DNA from 3 places in the Ruegeria sp. B10 genome. Region 2 is predicted to be linked to each of the others. Evidence: riboswitches for the same ligand, from Rfam matches in the RefSeq annotation. Region 2 holds a riboswitch; each other region holds the start of a gene.

The links. A riboswitch is a leader RNA that binds a small molecule or an ion and turns the genes downstream of it on or off. The one in region 2 is predicted to bind cobalamin.
Region 1: linked by a shared signal. The riboswitch ahead of ACR0J4_RS05685 (DUF4198 domain-containing protein) and the one ahead of ACR0J4_RS12450 (aromatic ring-hydroxylating oxygenase subunit alpha) in region 2 are both predicted to bind cobalamin.
Region 3: linked by a shared signal. The riboswitch ahead of ACR0J4_RS14765 (DUF1636 family protein) and the one ahead of ACR0J4_RS12450 (aromatic ring-hydroxylating oxygenase subunit alpha) in region 2 are both predicted to bind cobalamin.

Annotation. Positions count from the first base shown of each region.
Region 1 covers NZ_JBQFVP010000003.1:254,416-260,289, reverse strand. The annotation lists gene cbiQ (cobalt ECF transporter T component CbiQ) at 1-261, opposite strand, end outside; gene ACR0J4_RS05695 (cobalt ABC transporter permease) at 261-839, opposite strand; gene cbiM (cobalt transporter CbiM) at 836-1,447, opposite strand; gene ACR0J4_RS05685 (DUF4198 domain-containing protein) at 1,454-2,239, opposite strand; cobalamin riboswitch at 2,369-2,570, opposite strand; gene ACR0J4_RS05680 (FKBP-type peptidyl-prolyl cis-trans isomerase) at 2,820-3,248, shown strand; gene ACR0J4_RS05675 (hypothetical protein) at 3,261-3,440, opposite strand; gene ACR0J4_RS05670 (enoyl-ACP reductase FabI) at 3,500-4,291, opposite strand; gene fabB (beta-ketoacyl-ACP synthase I) at 4,297-5,526, opposite strand; gene fabA (bifunctional 3-hydroxydecanoyl-ACP dehydratase/trans-2-decenoyl-ACP isomerase) at 5,574-5,874, opposite strand, start outside.
Region 2 covers NZ_JBQFVP010000008.1:72,762-78,635, reverse strand. The annotation lists gene ACR0J4_RS12455 (hybrid-cluster NAD(P)-dependent oxidoreductase) at 1-836, opposite strand, end outside; gene ACR0J4_RS12450 (aromatic ring-hydroxylating oxygenase subunit alpha) at 842-2,113, opposite strand; cobalamin riboswitch at 2,178-2,381, opposite strand; gene ACR0J4_RS12445 (GNAT family N-acetyltransferase) at 2,497-3,018, opposite strand; gene ACR0J4_RS12440 (glutamine synthetase family protein) at 3,133-4,443, opposite strand; gene ACR0J4_RS12435 (MurR/RpiR family transcriptional regulator) at 4,443-5,321, opposite strand; gene ACR0J4_RS12430 (N-formylglutamate amidohydrolase) at 5,390-5,874, shown strand, end outside.
Region 3 covers NZ_JBQFVP010000010.1:40,549-46,422, reverse strand. The annotation lists gene ACR0J4_RS14780 (FecCD family ABC transporter permease) at 1-208, opposite strand, end outside; gene ACR0J4_RS14775 (ABC transporter substrate-binding protein) at 210-1,160, opposite strand; gene ACR0J4_RS14770 (ABC transporter ATP-binding protein) at 1,173-1,949, opposite strand; gene ACR0J4_RS14765 (DUF1636 family protein) at 1,946-2,293, opposite strand; cobalamin riboswitch at 2,400-2,604, opposite strand; gene ACR0J4_RS14760 (hypothetical protein) at 2,639-3,127, opposite strand; gene ACR0J4_RS14755 (hypothetical protein) at 3,124-3,345, opposite strand; gene ACR0J4_RS14750 (D-lyxose/D-mannose family sugar isomerase) at 3,467-4,132, opposite strand; gene ACR0J4_RS14745 (carbohydrate kinase family protein) at 4,151-5,077, opposite strand; gene ACR0J4_RS14740 (glucokinase) at 5,106-5,874, opposite strand, start outside.

The sequences.
Region 1 (5,874 bases), on a different contig from region 2:
CATGAAGATGATGAAACTGTCCATCATCGCCATCCGCTTGAGTGTCTTGCGCCAAGGCAGCCGGGATATCACCAGCAGAGACAGCGCGATCATCAGCGCCGCCGCAAGGGCGGGCAGGGAGGATAGGGAGACCACAACGACCGCAAACAAAACGGACATGACGACGCGGACGCGCGGATCAAGCGCGGTGATCAACCCCCGTTGACCGATCGTGCCAGCCTCGGCCAGTGTCCGCTCCTGTGGTTCCAGTACGTGTGCCATCAGCCTGCCAGTTTCCTCCGCGCCGCGAGGTAGAAGCCCAGCCCGAACAGGCCAAAGATGTAACCGATGCCGCCTAGAATGGTCTGTAGGTCGTTATGTTCACGATAGGCGGCGATTTCCCGGCGTAGAGGGCGTATTTCGTCGCGGACCGCTGCTGCGATGGCCTGACGCTCTTCTTCGCTGAGAGAGGCCATTGTGACGCCCTCCGAGGCGGGCGTAGGCGTGGGTGACGCTGCAGGCTTGTTCTGGATGGCGACGCCCATGATCTTGGCAACGTCATCGGCGGGCATGGTGACCTCGGCCACGTGACCGGCGCCGAGGTCGGCAAAGAAGGTATGGGCGACGGCTGTGGTGGGCGTGTAGATGAAGAACCCGTCTGCGTTGGTCGTGGCCCGGCCCAGCTCGACCCCGTTTGGATCGGTCACGACAACCTCGGTATCGGTCGCCATGGTGCCGTTGGAGAAGCCGATTTCCCCTTCGATCGCATCGCCGGATGCAAAAACACCGGCAATCACCTTATGGGCCAGCGCGGGTAGAGGGGCCGCGCATAGGGCCAGGATGAGGGCAAGCTGTCTCATGTGGCGGGCCTTGTCAGAAATAGTTCGGGTTTGACCTTTCGCGCCAGAAGGACTGCAAATCCGGTCAGGACGGCCTCGATGACCATCACAGGGATATGGGCAAAGAAGACCAGCCTGGCGGCGGGGAGGAATTCGTCCCCTGACAGGGCCAGTGAGATACCCACCATGACGGTCGTGGCTGCAATGGCAAAGGCGCCGCCAATGCCGCCCCAAATTGCGCCATGAACAGGCGAACCACGCCCGATCAAGGGGCGGAACAATAAACCAGCCAAAACGGCCGGAAAAGCGATGTTGAGCGTGTTGATCCCCAGTACCGTCAGCCCGCCGAAGCCGAAGAAAACGGCTTGCAGGAGCAGACCCACAAACAAGGACGGGAAGGCGGCCCAGCCGAGCAGAAGCCCGGCCAGACCGTTGAGGATCAGATGCACCGACGACGGCCCGATCGGCACGTGGATCAGAGAGGCCACGAAGAAACTGGCCGCTAGCACCCCTGCTGTGGGGATGCGGTCCAGATGCAGCGACCTGAGGCCCATTGCCACCCCACCAGCGGCGGCAATAGCGCCGCCGATGACGACCGGGTTAGACAGGGCTCCGTCGACGATGTGCATCGGGGGTTACTCCATGTCCCAGGCGCGGATCCAGATCACCGCGTCCTGGCTCAGCTCTTTGCCTTCATGTTCGGTTTCCGGACCAGCGCCCAGGGCGGCAAAACCCCAGTAACCAGCTTTCGGAACACCGAAGGAGAAATAGCCATTGGCGTCGGAAATGGCGACAACAGCACCTCCGGGCATCGGCGAAACGGTAGGCTCGGACGAAGCTTGGCTGTCAAAGCTGGGCTTGGCGGCCATGTATTCGATCTCGATCTCAGCGCCGGCAACCGGTTCGCCATTTGCCAGAACCTGACCGGTGAAGGTCGAGCCTGCGATGATGTTGTAGGGCTTGTTCAGAGGCACGATCTCGGTCGCCAGACCCGCGGGGTTCATCCAGTCGGTCGGCAGTTCGTTGCGGTTCAGGAACGCCTTCGTGATCTGTTGGATATAGATATCCTCGGCCTCTTCGTAATAGGGCTGAGGCACCGTGACCATCACGTAGTCGCCCGAACGCTTGACCGGAACAGATCCCTGAAAGGCCGCGCCTTCGTTTTCGGGGCTCGAAAACCGGATGGGCTCCAGCGTGTCCAGCAGGTCGGTCTTTTCGCCATTGTGGATCACGTAGAATTCCTGCGGCTTTTCCAGATCCATGACATGGCCGTTTTCTAACGGGTGCCAGAAGATCAGCTTGACCGGCACGTCGCCCGGCGCTTCGATCAGCGTGTCGGTGGTGTATTCCAGCAGAAAATGTGCGTGCGCCATCGCTGGAATCGCCAGCGCAGCCGCAGCCGTGCAAAATAGTTTCTTCACAAGGTCTTTCCTTCGTCCTTCGTGCCAACCCCGGCACGCTTTCTTTTTTGACATCGGGGAGAACGGGACCACGTACCCAAAATGAGGGTATCGGCCCAATGCACACCCCGGCATCGGTGACACACCCCTTCCGAGGGTGCATGTCCGGCAGGTCTCCTGACTTGCGGGTCAAAGCATGGGGCTGGCCTTCCCGGGTGGAACCCAGTGGCTTGTCAGCCCTGCTCTCCGCCTACAGTTGCGGGGGCAGTTGCGGCATTGGGTGGATTTGAATTCCCCGCACCGCATTCCCTTTTCTCCGGGCGAACCCGGAACCGGACATGAAGACGCTGATGACAGAGATTCCCATTACCGGTCAATCTCTATTTAAGACTGTAGCGATAACATCTTTTCGATAGGATCGGATGTTCCCGTTCCAACCGCTGGGTATTGAAGGCACGCGTGCAAGCGACGACCAGAGAATGCGCGCGTTTACAACGCAATCTGGACATCAGAATCAGATGGATGCATCCTGTGCGGCGTCAGACTCCGGCGTAGCGCGCTTGTGTTCGGCGCCCTATTCCCCACAAACCCCGGAGGCCCAATGTCTGAGATCAAACAAGGCGACACCGTTCGCATCCACTATACTGGCACGCTGCTGGACGAGACCGTGTTTGACAGCTCAGACGGGCGCGATCCGTTAGAGTTCGTTGTTGGTTCGGGCCAGATCATACCCGGCCTGGACAGTGCGATGCCAGGACTGGCGGTTGGTGACAAGAAGCGGGTCGAGATTGCCTGTGTCGACGCCTATGGCCCGATCAACCCGGCGATGCGGCAGGACATCCCGCGTGAGGGTATTCCGGATGATATCCCACTAGAGCCGGGAACCCAGTTGCAGATGCAAACCCCCGATGGTCAGGCGCTGCCGGTAACGGTTGTCGAGGCGAACGAGGCCACGGTGACGCTGGACGCCAATCACCCACTGGCCGGGCAGGACCTGATCTTCGATATTGAGGTTGTCTCGGTGAACTGAAGGCTTGAGGTCTTAGCCCCAAAGCCCGTCAAGCGCTGCACGGACCTGCGGTTGCGTGAAGAACACGAACAACACCAGCAATGTGGTCAGCGTCAAAAGCAGAACACGGGCGCGGGGGCTTAGGAACCCCGTCTTCCGTTTGGTCTGGGTGCCACGCGTATTGCTGGCAAGGATCTGGTCAGTTTTGCTCATGCCCATATCCCTGACGCCGAAAGATGGTCAAATCTTGGCGGCGTCTGGGAAAGATATGGTCACATGAAATCCGGCTGTGGCATTCCAAGCACGTGGAAACCGCCATCCACTCTGATGATCTCGCCCGAGGTGCAAGCCCCCGCATCCGAGGTCAGGTAAACCGCTGTGCCGCCAACGGCCTCTAGCGTAGCGTTCGAGCGCATCGGCGCATTCTGGTCGCAGAACTTGTAGGTCTTGCGCGCACCGCCAATTGCAGCCCCGGCCAGGGTCTTCATCGGACCGGGCGAAATCGCGTTCACGCGGATGCCCTCTGGGCCGAGATCGTTGGCCAGATACCGTGTTGCCGATTCCAGCGCGGCTTTGGCAACGCCCATGACGTTGTAATTCGGAACCACACGATTCGAGCCTTGGTAGGTCAGCGTCAGTAGTGAGCCGCCATTGTCCTTCATCAGCGGATAGGCGCGGCGGGCGACCTCGATGAATGAATAGGCCGACACATCCATCGAATGCTTGAAATTTGCGCGTGTGGTGTTCAGGAACCGGCCTGTCAGCTCGTTCTTGTCCGAATAGGCAATCGCATGAACAACAAAGTCGATGGTGGGCCAGCGTTCGCCCAACTCGCCAAAAGCGCGGTCCAGCGAGGCGTCATCGGTGACATCCGCGTCGACCATGAAATCGCTTCCCAAGCTTTCGGCCAATGGCTGCAGACGCTTCCCGAACGCGTCGCCCTGATAGGTGAAGGCCAGCTCAGCCCCGGCTTCATGCATCGCTTTCGAGATACCCCAGGCAATCGACCGGTCATTGGCGACACCCATGATAAGGCCGCGTTTCCCTTTTAGAACTTCCGACATCTCGTTCACCCGTTATACTTTGACAGGATCATGGATCCGTTTGTGCCGCCAAAGCCGAAGCTGTTGGTCATGACCGAATCCAAACCTGCATTTTCAACCACTTGAGTTGCAATTTCACCGGGCTGGATGCCTTCGGCTAGTGTGTCGACATTGATCGACGGTGTTATGAAATCATTGTCCAGCATGAGCAGGCAGAAGATCGCCTCCAGCGCGCCGGCCGCGCCTTGTGCGTGCCCGGTCATCGACTTGGTGGATGAGATCGGCGGCACGTTGCTTTCGCCGAAGATGCGACGCACGGCTTCAACTTCGCCCACATCTCCGACCGGGGTCGAGGTGCCGTGCGCGTTGATGTAACCAACCTTGCGGCCTTCGGGCAGAGTCGACAGAGCCAGACGCATCGCGCGCTCACCGCCTTCACCGGACGGGGCTACCATGTCATGGCCGTCCGAGGTCGCAGCATAGCCGGTCACCTCGGCGTAGATCTTGGCACCGCGAGCCAGCGCATGGTCCAGATCCTCAAGCACGACAATGCCGCCGCCACCCGAGATCACGAAGCCGTCGCGGTCCTGATCGAACGCGCGCGATGCTTTCTGCGGAGTGTCGTTATACTTCGACGACATCGCGCCCATCGCGTCGAACAGGCAAGACAGGGTCCAGTCCAGCTCTTCACCGCCGCCTGCGAACATCACGTCCTGCTTGCCCAGCATGATCTGTTCCGCCGCGTTGCCGATGCAATGCAGCGAGGTCGAGCAGGCTGAGGTAATCGAGTAGTTGATACCCTTGATCTTGTAGGCGGTGGCAAGGTTCGCAGAAATCGTGGAGCACATGCATTTCGGCACGGCAAAAGGCCCGATCCGCTTGGTCGCGCCGTTCTTCAGCACCGTCTGATGCGCGGTCAGCATCGCGCTGGTGGACGGCCCGCCGGATCCGGCAACCAGTCCGGTGCGCGGATTGACGACCTGTTCCTCGGTCAGCCCGGAATCGGCAATCGCCTGTCCCATCGCGATATGCGCATAGGCTGCACCCGGCCCCATGAAACGCAGGGTGCGTTTGTCCACGTGTTCCGACACGTCGATCTTAAGCGACCCGGCGATCTGGCTGCGAAAGCCATGTTCGACCATCTGCTCATTGGCCTCGATGCCGGATTTACCTGCTTTGAGCGAGGCGAGAACCTCTTCGGCATTGTTCCCGATTGAGGAGACGATCCCCAAACCGGTGACGACGACGCGACGCATATGCGTTCTCCTGTGTTCCGTTCCTGTTGGCGTAATGTCCGCTGGTGTCAGCTTTCGGACAGTGCAACCTTCATATCTTTGACTTGGTAAATTACTTCACCATCCGCTTCGACACGGCCATCCGCGACCCCCATGGTCAGACGGCGTGTTTGTACGGCTTTGGTAAAATCAACATAATAGGTCAGCATCTTACGGTCCGGGCGGACCATGCCGGTCAGTTTGACTTCGCCCACGCCCAGGGCGTATCCGCGCCCCTGCCAGCCGCGCCAGCCCAGGTTGAAGCCCGTCAGCTGCCACAGGCCATCCAGACCCAAGCAGCCCGGCATGATCGGGTTGCCGGGGAAGTGG
Region 2 (5,874 bases):
AACACGATTTCTGCGGCGCTGTCATCGTCAGGAACGGTATCATCCAGATCGGGCTGATCCGCTTCGGTCTCAACCGGAGCTCCAAAGCTTTCCTGATGATAGTTGTCCATGTCAAAGCCAAGACCCGACAGAGCGTCCCGAACAGCTTGCATGAACGGCTCCGGACCGCAGCAATAGACCTCACGATCCAGATAGTCTGGGGCCATGAGGCCCAGCATCAGCTGGTTGAACTGACCCTGGTAGCCGGTCCAGGGGCTGTAACGATCCGCTTCCTCTACGACAAACTTCAGATCCAGACCCGGCGTCCGACTTGCCATCTGCTCCAACCGTTGGCGGAAGATGATCTCGGACGGGCGCTTGGCGCAATTGATGAAGACTACATCCAGATCGCGGCCTTCGTCCCACATGCAAGTTGTCATCGACATCATAGGCGTGATGCCCGACCCCGCCGAGATGAACAGATACTTGGCGGCGACGCTTTCGGCATTGGTGAACAGACCCGCCGGGCCAATCGCCCGCATACGCATACCCTGTTGCAGATTGTCCAGCATCCAACGAGTACCGATGCTGTCCGACTGCGCCTTAGCCGTGATCGTGATGGACCGTGGACGCGATGGGGATGACGAGATCGTATAGGTCCGATGCACAACGCCACCCGACTGACCCGGCGCCGGAATTTCCAGCGTCAGGAACTGACCCGGATGGTAGGCAAACAAGGCGCCTGAAGGGGCGCGGAACGTAAAGCTGGCGGTGTTTGGCGTCTCGGGCACAACCGAAACGCATTCCAGCGTCTCACTATCTTGCCAGATCGAGGCAACAGCGTTTAGGTCTTTCATCGCCGTCACTCCGCCGCCATCGTTTCAGGTGCCAATTGGCGCGCCAGGGTGTTGCAATACCAATCGGTGAATTGCAGAACCCCAGATTCCTGGACCACCGAATACGGCCCCGGTACATAGGCTGGGCTGTTGATGCCCATCTGGTTGTCTTCCACCACACGGCGATCTTCGTCATTGGTGGCCATCCAGACCTCGGTCAGCCGTTTGACATCATAGTCGACCCCTTCGACCGCATCCTTGTTGACCAGCCACTTCGTGGTGACTTCGGTCTCGGTCGGGCTGACCGGAGTGACACGGAAGACAATCGAGTGATCGGCCAGGAAGTGGTTCCACGTGCTGGGATAGTGGAACTTTAGCAACGTCCCCGCATCCGCAAAAGGCGAACGGCCAAGAAAGCGGCGCACGGCAGATCTACCGTCCAGAGTATAGCTTTCCGCCCCTTCCTTCAACGGCATGCGCGCCAGACGGTATTGCCCGTCATCATGCAGATAGAACTGCGACGGCATCCCTGCAGCCTCGCAACGGTCGAAGTGAGTTTGCATGAAGGCCGGGGTTTCACCCCCTTCGATACCGGTTACCGACGGATCATCAGGGAAGGTCCGGCACAGCGAGGGGTGGTTGCCGCCGCAGTGATAGCACTCGCGGTTGTTTTCCCAAACCAGCTTCCAGTTGCCGTTCTCGATGATCGTGCTTTCAAAAGCGACCTTGGCGTTGCTCAGATCATGCGGCTCCAGATAGGGGCGCGCCTTGTTGGCGAAGGTGTCGAAATCAGGCGCTTCATCTGCAAGACAGATATAGACCAGCCCGGCCAGTTCCCGGCAGTGAACGGTTTTCAGCCCGTGTTGTTTGGGGTCGAAATCAGGCCCCATATCACGGGCCCATAGCAATGAACCATCAAGCTCATATGTCCACTGGTGATAAGGACAGACCAGTTTGGGCGAGTTACCCTTGGCGGCCTTGCAGATGATCGACCCGCGATGGCGGCAGGTGTTGTGGAAGGCCCGGATCTGGTTGTCCGCACCGCGCACGATGATCACGCGGTATGCTCCTACAGTGTAGGTCACATAGTCGCCTGTTTTCACCAGTTCACATGCCGGAATGGCAAATAGCCAGTCGCGGTAGTGGATGGCCTCAAGATCGGCCTGAAAGACATCTGGATCGGTGTAGAACGCCTGTTCAAGGGCATAGGCCGGGTTTCGACGCGCCAACAGGCTTTGAACGTTGCTCACTTCTGGCTCTCCTGCCGCGCCCCGCGGCTTAGCTTGGGCAGATGACATCAGAGGCCAGTCCGGAGCCGTGCGAGGATCACGTCCGAAACTTGTGCCCCCACCGCCACCCGCGGTTTGACATATATGCAAGGCTGGTTTCCGGACTTGAAAGGGGCTTACGCCCGGTTTCGACACCTTCCCGGGATCCTCCTCCCAGTGGTCACCTGTCGAACCTGACCTTCCTTACCGTTGCGGGGGCAGCGCCGGAATTGCACCGGCTTCCCAATTCTCTGCCGCCTGAGAATCAGACAGCAGCACCTTACATGCGCAACCTACTCGGGGAAGGACTCGCGGCTGAAAGCCTTGCGACATTTCCAGAAACAAAACAGACATGGCCAGCAAAATGGGGACCTGAAACAGGGCTGTGGTTTGAGCAAGGATAAAAACAAAATTTACCCGTGTTGCGATGTGTCCCACAAATGCGCGTGCATGAAGGGCGCAATTGCAAGTGTTTTACCCCCCATCTCTTCAGCCGATCCTGCAGTGAGCTCAAGCGCCATCCATGCCTCGGGGATCGTCAGAAGGCCCGGATATGGCGTCTCTTTATCGGTCGGGACAAACCCAAATCGGGGATAGAAAGTCGGAACGCCCAGCACGAATACTGCGTCTGTTCCAATAGACCTCAAGTGCTTGATGCTGGTCTCCATCATCTCTCTGCCAACGCCTAGACCTTGATGCTCGGGCGAGACACCGCAGGGCGCCAGAAGATAGCATTTAACGTCCGGGTGTTCCTGGAAGACAAACGGGGTGAACATGACATTGCCAGCGATCTGCCCCCCACGCCTCACACTGATTGAAATCGTTTCCGGATGCTCAAGGAGATCTTCGGCGAGTTGAGCGATTTCGTCACCTTCTGCTTCGCCAAAAGCCAGCCTATGCACATTCAAGATGGCATCGGTTTCTGAACGGTTCATGATCCATCCCTATCCTGAGCTAAACAGCTTGCGCCACGTCATACCGCGCGAGATTACCCAAACGACGCCCCAAAGGTCGCATTGGGCGAGGTTCGGCAAGACGAGCCGCTCAGGTCAATATGTTTCTTCGTACAATCGGCAGCGTGCGTCGGTGTCCAAATGTGCAGTTGTGGCGATCTCGGATTGTTTGTGGGCTTGGTACACCTCGGCAAAGCCTTCTGGGAACCAGCCGGTCACAACCGGGTTGTTAACGAACCGGTCGAGCGCGTCTTCCAAGGTCTGAGGCAAGCGCACCAGCCCCCTTTGGTTCAGTTCTGCGACGTCCAACAGCGAAAGATCTTCCTCGGTTGGAACGGGCGCGGGTAGCCCCTCTTCGATCCCTTGTGTCCCAGCCATGACAACCGCCGCAAGCGCCAGATGAGGCGAAGCTGCAGCATCCGCCGCACGATATTCGATGTTGAACTGCCCCGCGATAGAGGCGGGGTCTTTTGCGGTTACCGGACAAATCCGCAAGGAAGCCTCGCGGTCGCGGAAGCCCAGATTGTTGAAAGCCGCAGACCAACGATGTGGTGTCAGGCGTTCATACGAGATCACCGAAGGCGCAGTCAGGGCCAGGATCGCATCAAGATATTTCAGAACTCCGGCGGCGAAGGCGCTTGTCAGGTCTGACATGCCGCAGGGCCCGTCTTCGGCGTGGGTTAGCGGCGCGCCCTGATCATCCACAAAGCTCATATGGATATGGACCCCATTCCCAACGCTCGCGACATCTCGAATAGGGGTATAGGTAGCCCGCTCGCCATAGGCCTGTGCAGTCGCATACGTCAGTTCGCGCACCATTATGGCTGCGTCCGCTGCGCGAACACCCAGCTCGGGACCGATGACGACCTCATATTGGTTTGGCCCATATTCCTTCATGATCGAATCCGGCTTGAGACCGACCTGAGAAATCGCGTTGATCAAGGTCTCACACAGATCACGCTGCAGGCCAAAGCCCCGGTGACCATAGGCTTCGTTGGCCTGGCTTGGCGGATCTTTCAGTTGGAACTCATGCTCGAACGCAGCCAGCAAATTTGCGCCTGAGACCTTGTGCAGCCGCTCCAGCGCCGCCCTCAAAAGACTGCGCGTGCAGAAGTCCCACGGGTCTCCATCCAGCGTGACGATATCGCCCATAAGAAAGTGCAGGCCAGTTTCTTCGCCGAACTCGACCTTTGCCTCGGCCGTGGCGTCCGGGATCAGAAGAAGATCGCCCAGCGCGCCAAACGGGCTTTCGGCAATTCCGTCAAAACAGTTGATCTGAACGTTCGTTGGTGTCCACCCGACCCCGCGTTGCAACCGCTTGTTCAGTTGATCCGCCGGAAAGGCCTTGCCCCGTAATTTACCGGCAAGGTCAGCGGTGGCGACAAACATCAAGGGGGTTTTCGGCATCATGGGTTGGGGTCCTGGTTGTGGGATCGCATGGCATCCCAGGCTTCGATGCGGGATTTCGTTTGGTCCCAGTTGTCTTCGGCAATACGCGTCACCAGCGCCTCGGTGACGGCAAGGGCCGCTGTGTACGTATCCCAGAGCGTGCCGCTTTCGATCGGAACTGGCAAGATTTCTGCCGCATGGCGGGATATGGGAGACAGCCATTTGTCTGTCATGAGGACAACGCGAACCCCTCGGTCCTGCGCGGCAGTCGCGGCCAATCGCGCCAGCGCGGGTTGGTAGCGGCGAAAATCGACGAGAAACAGGATATCCGCGGGCTTCATCCGCAGCAGGTATTCCGGCCAGACCTCATTGTTGGCCGGAAGATGATACACGCCGCTGCGGGTTTGGCGCAGGTGAAAGGACAAATGCTGCGCGATGGTGTCACTGATCCGACCGCCCAAGATATAGACATCGCTTTTAGGCTGGCTCAGTACCGAGCATATGCGCTGAAACTGCGCCTCGGTGATGCCTTCTGCCGACAGCGCCATCTGGGACGAGGCGCGCGCGATGAAATCACGTAAAAACCCTCCATCAACACTGCGCCCTTCGCCGTGCAGATCAGTGGGTGAACGTTGGCCCTCTTTCAATTCCGACAAGAGAGCACGTTGGAATTCCTGATAGCCCCCCAATCCGATCTTGGTGACGAACCGAGAGATCGACGGGGCCGAGACCTCGGCCCGGCGAGCGAGTTCCTGAATCGTGACCAGCCCCGCATAGGGGTAGTCGCTGAGCAAAGCAGCGGCCAGCTTGCGCTCGCTCGCGGTCATGTTCTCCGCCTTCGCTTCAATTCTCTGCCTAACCAGCAAGCGGCACCTCCTAATCTGAATGGATCGCATGGAATAAAAATTTCAGTCAATCTATTTTTCATTGACTCTGAAAAAACTTGTTCTCTAACTTGGACCACATGAAAACTTCAGCCGCGACCCAAGAACTGCTGGTCGCCGGGGATCCCGCCCCGGTGGAATGGGTGAACCCTGACAGTGATGCGAAGATCGCGCTGCTCTGCGAACACGCCGGGCGCGCGATCCCGAAAAAGCTGGGCAATCTTGGCGTCTCGGAAGAGGTGCAGGCCAGCCATCGCGGTTGGGATATAGGGGCCGAGGCCGTTGCACGGCAATTGGCTGACCGGCTACGGGCCCCTTTGATCTTGCAGCGCTATTCCCGGCTTGTGATTGATTGCAACCGCCCAATCGAAGCCCCGGATTCAATTCCGCCAAACAGCTTTGGAGAGCAGATCCCAGCCAATCTGAACTTGACCGTTGAGGATCGCAAGGCGCGTCAGCGTGAGATCATGGCCCCTCTGAACGCAGCCATTGAACATATGCTGGACAGGGCACCGCGCGTGCTTGCGGTGTCGATCCATTCCTTCGCCGCACAGGTCGATGGTGA
Region 3 (5,874 bases), on a different contig from region 2:
CAGCCGCAAACAACGCGCGGGGCAGGCGCAGGTCAAAGACGATCCGGTGCAGAGGGGACATGTCGCCCTCAGTCACGCCAGTACCCAGCCCAATCGCGGTGAAAACCTCGGCCAAGGGGATCGGGGTGGTGCCGTAGATCGTCGACAGCAGCAAAAGGGCGGTCAGAATGACCGCCCCCAGCAGGACCGCTTGGCCCGTTTTCGTCATCTCAACTGTTTCCCCGGTGCATCGCCGTTGCCATCTTCTCGATCGCTTCGATGTTTGCCGGTCCCGGTGTCAGCTCTTCGTAACGCAGGCCGATCCAGCGCTCGTTCTTGACTGCATCGGTCTGCGACATCACCGGGTGTTCCTGCAGGAACTTGAAGGTATCCGCCGCGCCGTTGCCGGTTTGATAGTCCAGCAGGACAAGGAATTCGGGGTTCGAGGCGGCGACAGCCTCCCACGAGGTGCGGCCCCAGCTAGTGTCCATGTCATGGGTAACGTTGACGCCGCCAGCCGCTGCGATCATCGCGTCGGGAATGGCATATTTGCCTGCGGTAAAGGGCGCATCGGCCGGGCCGTCCAGCAGGAAGACACGGGGTTTTTCCAGATCGGCGGTTTTGGCTTCGATTGCGGCCAGTTGGTCTTTCCAGCCCGAGACCAGCGCGTTCGCCTTGTCTTCGACCTGCATGACAGTGCCCAGACGCAGTACGTCATCAAACAGCAGGTCCATGCTGGCTTCGGGGCGGTCTTTGTTCAGGTGGATGCAGCTTTCGGTCAGCACCATGGTCTTGATGCCAAAGGGCTCTAGCGTGTCTGGGGTTACATCACCTCCGGGCTTCATGCCGTAATACCAACCGGCGAAGAACATGTCGGGTTCAACCGCGACGAGGTTCTCGACCGTCGGGTATTTCGGAGCGAGTTCGGGAATGTCACCGCGTTGCGCGTCGAAATCGGGGCTGGTCTTGTACCAGCCAGTGATGCCAGTCAGACCAACGATGCTGTCCTGAAGACCCAGTGCAAAGGCCATGTCGGTCATGTTCATGTCATGAACTACGATCCGCTCGGGCTTGGTGTCGAACACCAAAGGTTCACCGCAATTGTCGACGGTGATCTCTTGCGCGGCAGCGCTACCCGCCAGTGCGCTTAGTACCGCAGCGGACAAGAGTTTCAGTTTCATCAATCTCTCCTGTTAAGATGAAAGCTTTCGTTTTCGGATGTCCAGCGCGGGGATCACGCGTCCTTCGTGCTGGAAACACAAATAGTCAACACCAAAAGTCTCGCGCACGCGGTCTGGCGTAAGAACCTCGGCGACCGGGCCGAAGGCCGTCAGCTGCGCGTTCTTCATCAGGGCCACGTGGCTGGCGAATTCGGGGATCATGACCAGATCGTGGACGATCATCACAACCGTCACGCCCAACTCGGCCACCAGAGACAGCATGTGCCCTTTGGCATCCGGGTCCAGATGGTTGGTCGGCTCATCCAGAAACAGCAGCGAGGGGTTCTGCGCCAAAGCCCGTGCGATATGGGCGCGCTGACGCTCTCCGCCGGACAGTTTTGCCATCTGTTTACCAGCCAGATGGGACAGTTCGGTGGTGTCTAATACGCGCTGCAGGTCCGTTTTAAGAGCTTCGGCGGATTTGTCGGCCCTGATCGGGATTTGTCCAAGGGCCACATAATCGCGCAGTTGCAGCCGCCCGTCGGGTATTTCCTGCTGGCCGACAACGGCAATCCGTCTGGCCCGTTCCAGCGACGACAGTTTCCGCAGGCTTTGACCTTGAATACGCACATCACCTAGCGCCAGCTTTGCGACCCCGCACAAGAGGTTGAGAAGCGTCGTTTTGCCCGCCCCGTTCGGGCCAGCAACGGCCAATATCGCGCCTTCCTCAAGCGTGAACGAGGTGTCGCGCAGCAGAACATCGCCGTTCAGGGCGTAGTATTCCAGATTTTCAGCGACCAGAAAGCTCATGCCGTATCCTCCGGTGGCAGGCAGGGCATGCGCGACAGGGTTTTGGCATAGAGCGCCAAAGGACGGGTCGAGGCGCTGGTCCAACCATCCTCGCTAGCCCGGAACTGATGGGCGAACTCGGCCAAAGCGTTCAGATCGGCAGGGGATTGAATATCGCCAAACAGATATTGCGCCTTGCCCTTGGCCTGCAGCCCGACCGTCATTGGTCGGTCGCAACCGGCCATACAGTCGATCAGACGTGTCGAGAACCCCTCGGGCAGCTGGTCGTCCAGCGCTTCTTTTGCCTCATGCGAAGGGATCGGCCCTTTGCAGGTGCCGCATATCAGGACGAAATGATCAGCCATGGCACGCGTTGCCGACTTGAACAAAAGCCGATTGAAGGCAAAAGCCATGAGTTGCATCAGCACGCAGATGTGCCATCGAGCCTCCTTCCGGGACACCCCGCCCCGGGTTGGTTAAACTGTGATGGCAGGTCTCCTGACTTGCGGGTCATTGCTCGGCCAACCTTCCCGACCTTTGGGGCCAGTGGTTTTGTGGCGTCGCTCTCCGCTTACAGTTGCGGGGGCAGTCACGGCATTGGCCCTTGGGCCGCACCGTATTCCCATTTTCATCCCTCAGACACAGGCCGTCGGGAACCATCCAGAGCAGCTAGTCTGCTCACGCTCCTATTGTCAAGCACAGGAATCGCGCTAGCGGACCACACGCAGGATCGGCCTGCGCGCGGGTTGGCCCGGTCCGACGCCATTTGTCGGGAACTGGCTAGCCAGGGTCAAACCGGCCTGTATCAGATGGGCGTCCGGATAGCCTCCGGTCAATTCGTTCAAGGCATCGCGCGCCGCCGGAGTTTCGTCGCGGCGCATGTGGTGCAGCATCCGGAGCAGGGCGCGTTCGTCACATGTCAGTTCTTGCCGTGTTTCAACACAAAGCGGGTCGTTGAAGGCTAACCCACTAGGCCGGATGTGTAGCGTGGCCTTGATGACTTTGAAAACCAGATGCGCCAGAACCAGCCCCTGATCGCGCCCCCAACGTTCGGTTGCGACCGAAAAGGCATGTTGCCACGCCTGCGTTTCCGGCTGTGTTAAGCTTAGGATGAAGTGCCGCATGACAGGCAGCAAACCGCGTTCGAAACCGTCAAATTCGACGCGGGGCAATGTGTGGTCAAATGCTGAGGGTTTCATGCGCGTTCCCTATTGGGTTTGGGGGCTTGTGCGACCAAAGGGTGGACGTTTTGCGGAAGGGTGTTTGGGTCAACCGGCGTTTCAGGAAACGTTGATGCAGCGCGGACGGAAAAGCTGAGATCAGCCTCGATCGCCTGCCTCAGTTTTGGTTTCAATGCGCAGCCATGGCGGCTGGCAACGGCGTCCATGGCCAACAGATCTGCGAGGGATTTTCGCATGTCAGGTTATCTTTCGGTCGCAAAAAATGGGACCGGGCGATGATTCCAACGAAATCTGACTGGGTCAGCTGTTAACTGACAAAAACAGTCGGGAAGTACAAGCGCGAAATTCTCAATGAAGTTAGTAGTCGGCAACCAACAGGAAATCCGGCGCTGCATCTTCTTCGATTGTTGCAAAGCGTGGGATCGGGTCTTCGAATACGTTGTCCGTTCGGTCGTCATTCACGGTAGAGACTTCGCCAATCAAGCAATCCCCACCTTCCGCCCAGAAGGCGTGCCAGATGCCGGGCATCAAGGTCACGCTCTGGCCTGGCTTCAGGCGCAGATGCTTTCCGGGCTGTATGGTGACAGGGCAGGCATCGCTTGGAACGGTGACCGCGTTGTCGCGGTCGATACCGCCATCGGGGTCCGACGCATAGATTTCCATAACTAGATCGCCGCCCCCACGGTTGATGATGTCCTCGGCTTTGACGATATGGCGATGCATCGGCGATAGCTGTTTGTCGCGAGAGATCAGCAGTTTTTCGGCATAGAGCATACCGCGCCCTCGACTCAGATCACTCACGTTGCCGTTACGCAGGGTGAACAGGAACAACCCAAGCTCATCGAAATTGCCTTGACCGTAGTCGGTGATATCCCAGCCTAGCCCATGGGCACGGATGCTGTAGGCATCGTCGCTACGCATCTGCTCAGGCGTCCAATCTGCGAAAGGTGGCAGAACGGCACCAAATGAACTGATAAATGCCTGGGCTTCGGTCTTGATACGGTTGATTTCGGATCGTTTCATCTCGGACTCTTCGTAAGGCTATAATTCATGCGACCAAGGCGGGTTGGCTCCGGCACGCGAGACGGTTACGGCAGCCACCTCTGCGCCCAAGGTCAAAGCGTCGCTTAGCGCATCCGGGGACATTGCTTTCATGCCGGGCTTTGTCAGTTGGCCAGCCCGTTCCAGCGAGGCCAGAACCCCTGCATTGAACGTGTCCCCCGCGCCGACCGTATCAACAACTTGCACCGGTTTGACAGGGACTGAGACCACCGTGCCGTTGGCCAGATAACCCGAGGCACCCTCACTCCCACGGGTGACGATGACGGCGGAGGGGCCTGCTTGAAACAGCAAAGGGACTTTCTGATCGTGGCCTTCCGGGCCGGGGATGATCCAATCCAGATCCTCATCCGAGACTTTGACGATATCGGCCTGTTCGATCATCTGGTTCAAACGCGTGCGGTAGAGGGTCTGATCCTGTATGAAACCGGGTCGGATATTGGGGTCCAACATCACAGCACAGTTCGCGCCGTGTTGCGCCAGCATCGCGGCATAGGCATCCGCGCAAGGCTCACAGGCAAGGCTGATGCCACCAAAATACAGCGCTGAAACAGCGGCGAGTTGGCGCGGCATATCCTCGGCCCGTAGCATCCGACCCGCAGTGTTTTCATCGACAAACGTGTATGTGGCGTGACCGTCCTTCAGTTGAACGAAAGCCAGCGTGGTCGGCCTGTCCGAGGCAATCACATGTGTTGTGTCCACATGGCTGGCGCGCAGGTCACCGGCCAATTGCTGCCCGAACATATCCGAGGACAGGCCAGTCAGCAGCCCAACGGGCGCGCCCAATCTGCCCAAAGCGATAGAGGTATTAAAAATAGCTCCGCCGGAATGGGGAACGAAACCGTCCCGCCCGGACAGGGTCGGTTCGGCAATCATGTCGATCAGGGCTTCTCCGCAACACAGGATCATCCCACATCCTCTTCCAAAATACGCTCAGTTATCGCTGAAGCGCATTTTTACAGAAGTTGTTAGCGCCAACAATGCCAAATTCGGCCTGTTCCGAGATATAAAGGTTCATCGACTGCCGCAACTCGCTGAAACGTCCACCTGCATTGAACGCGTTGCGGAAGGCTTCGCCAAACATCCAGCGGTTTTTCTCGGCTACGCCACCAACAAGGAAGACGCCACCGGCAGGCATCACTGTGACGGCCATGTCACCCATCAACGCACCCAGATGGCTGATGAACAAATCTGCGGTGCGAACGGCGATCGGATCCTTGCCGTCGCGTGCGTCCTGCAGAATATCTCGGGCGGTGCGAACCGGAGGCTGAGCTTGCTCAGCCGCCATGCCTGCTGCCTGATACAGGATTGGCAAGCCAGTTCCGCTGAGGAACATCTCAGCCTCAAGCACGAGGCTGTTGTCGAAAAAGCACTCGGGTGCCAGATGGCGCGCGGCGTCGAAGATATCGACTTCATCCCGCGTGCGCGGGGACAGGCCCACATGGCCGCCTTCGCCTGACACGGTGTGGAAATGCCCTTCCGAATGGAGCAGCGCGCCGACACCCAAACCGGTTCCAGGCCCGACGACCAAACGCGTACCCATCGGCGGAGTGGCAGAGCCTTGCAGGACGGATACGTCAGCCTCTGTCACTTCGGCCACGGACCAGGCCGCTGCGGTAAAGTCATTGATCACATAAGTGTTGGCGGCCCCTGTCGCCTTGGCCAGGGCCTCCTCGGACAGGTCCAAATTCGCGTTGGTCAGTTGG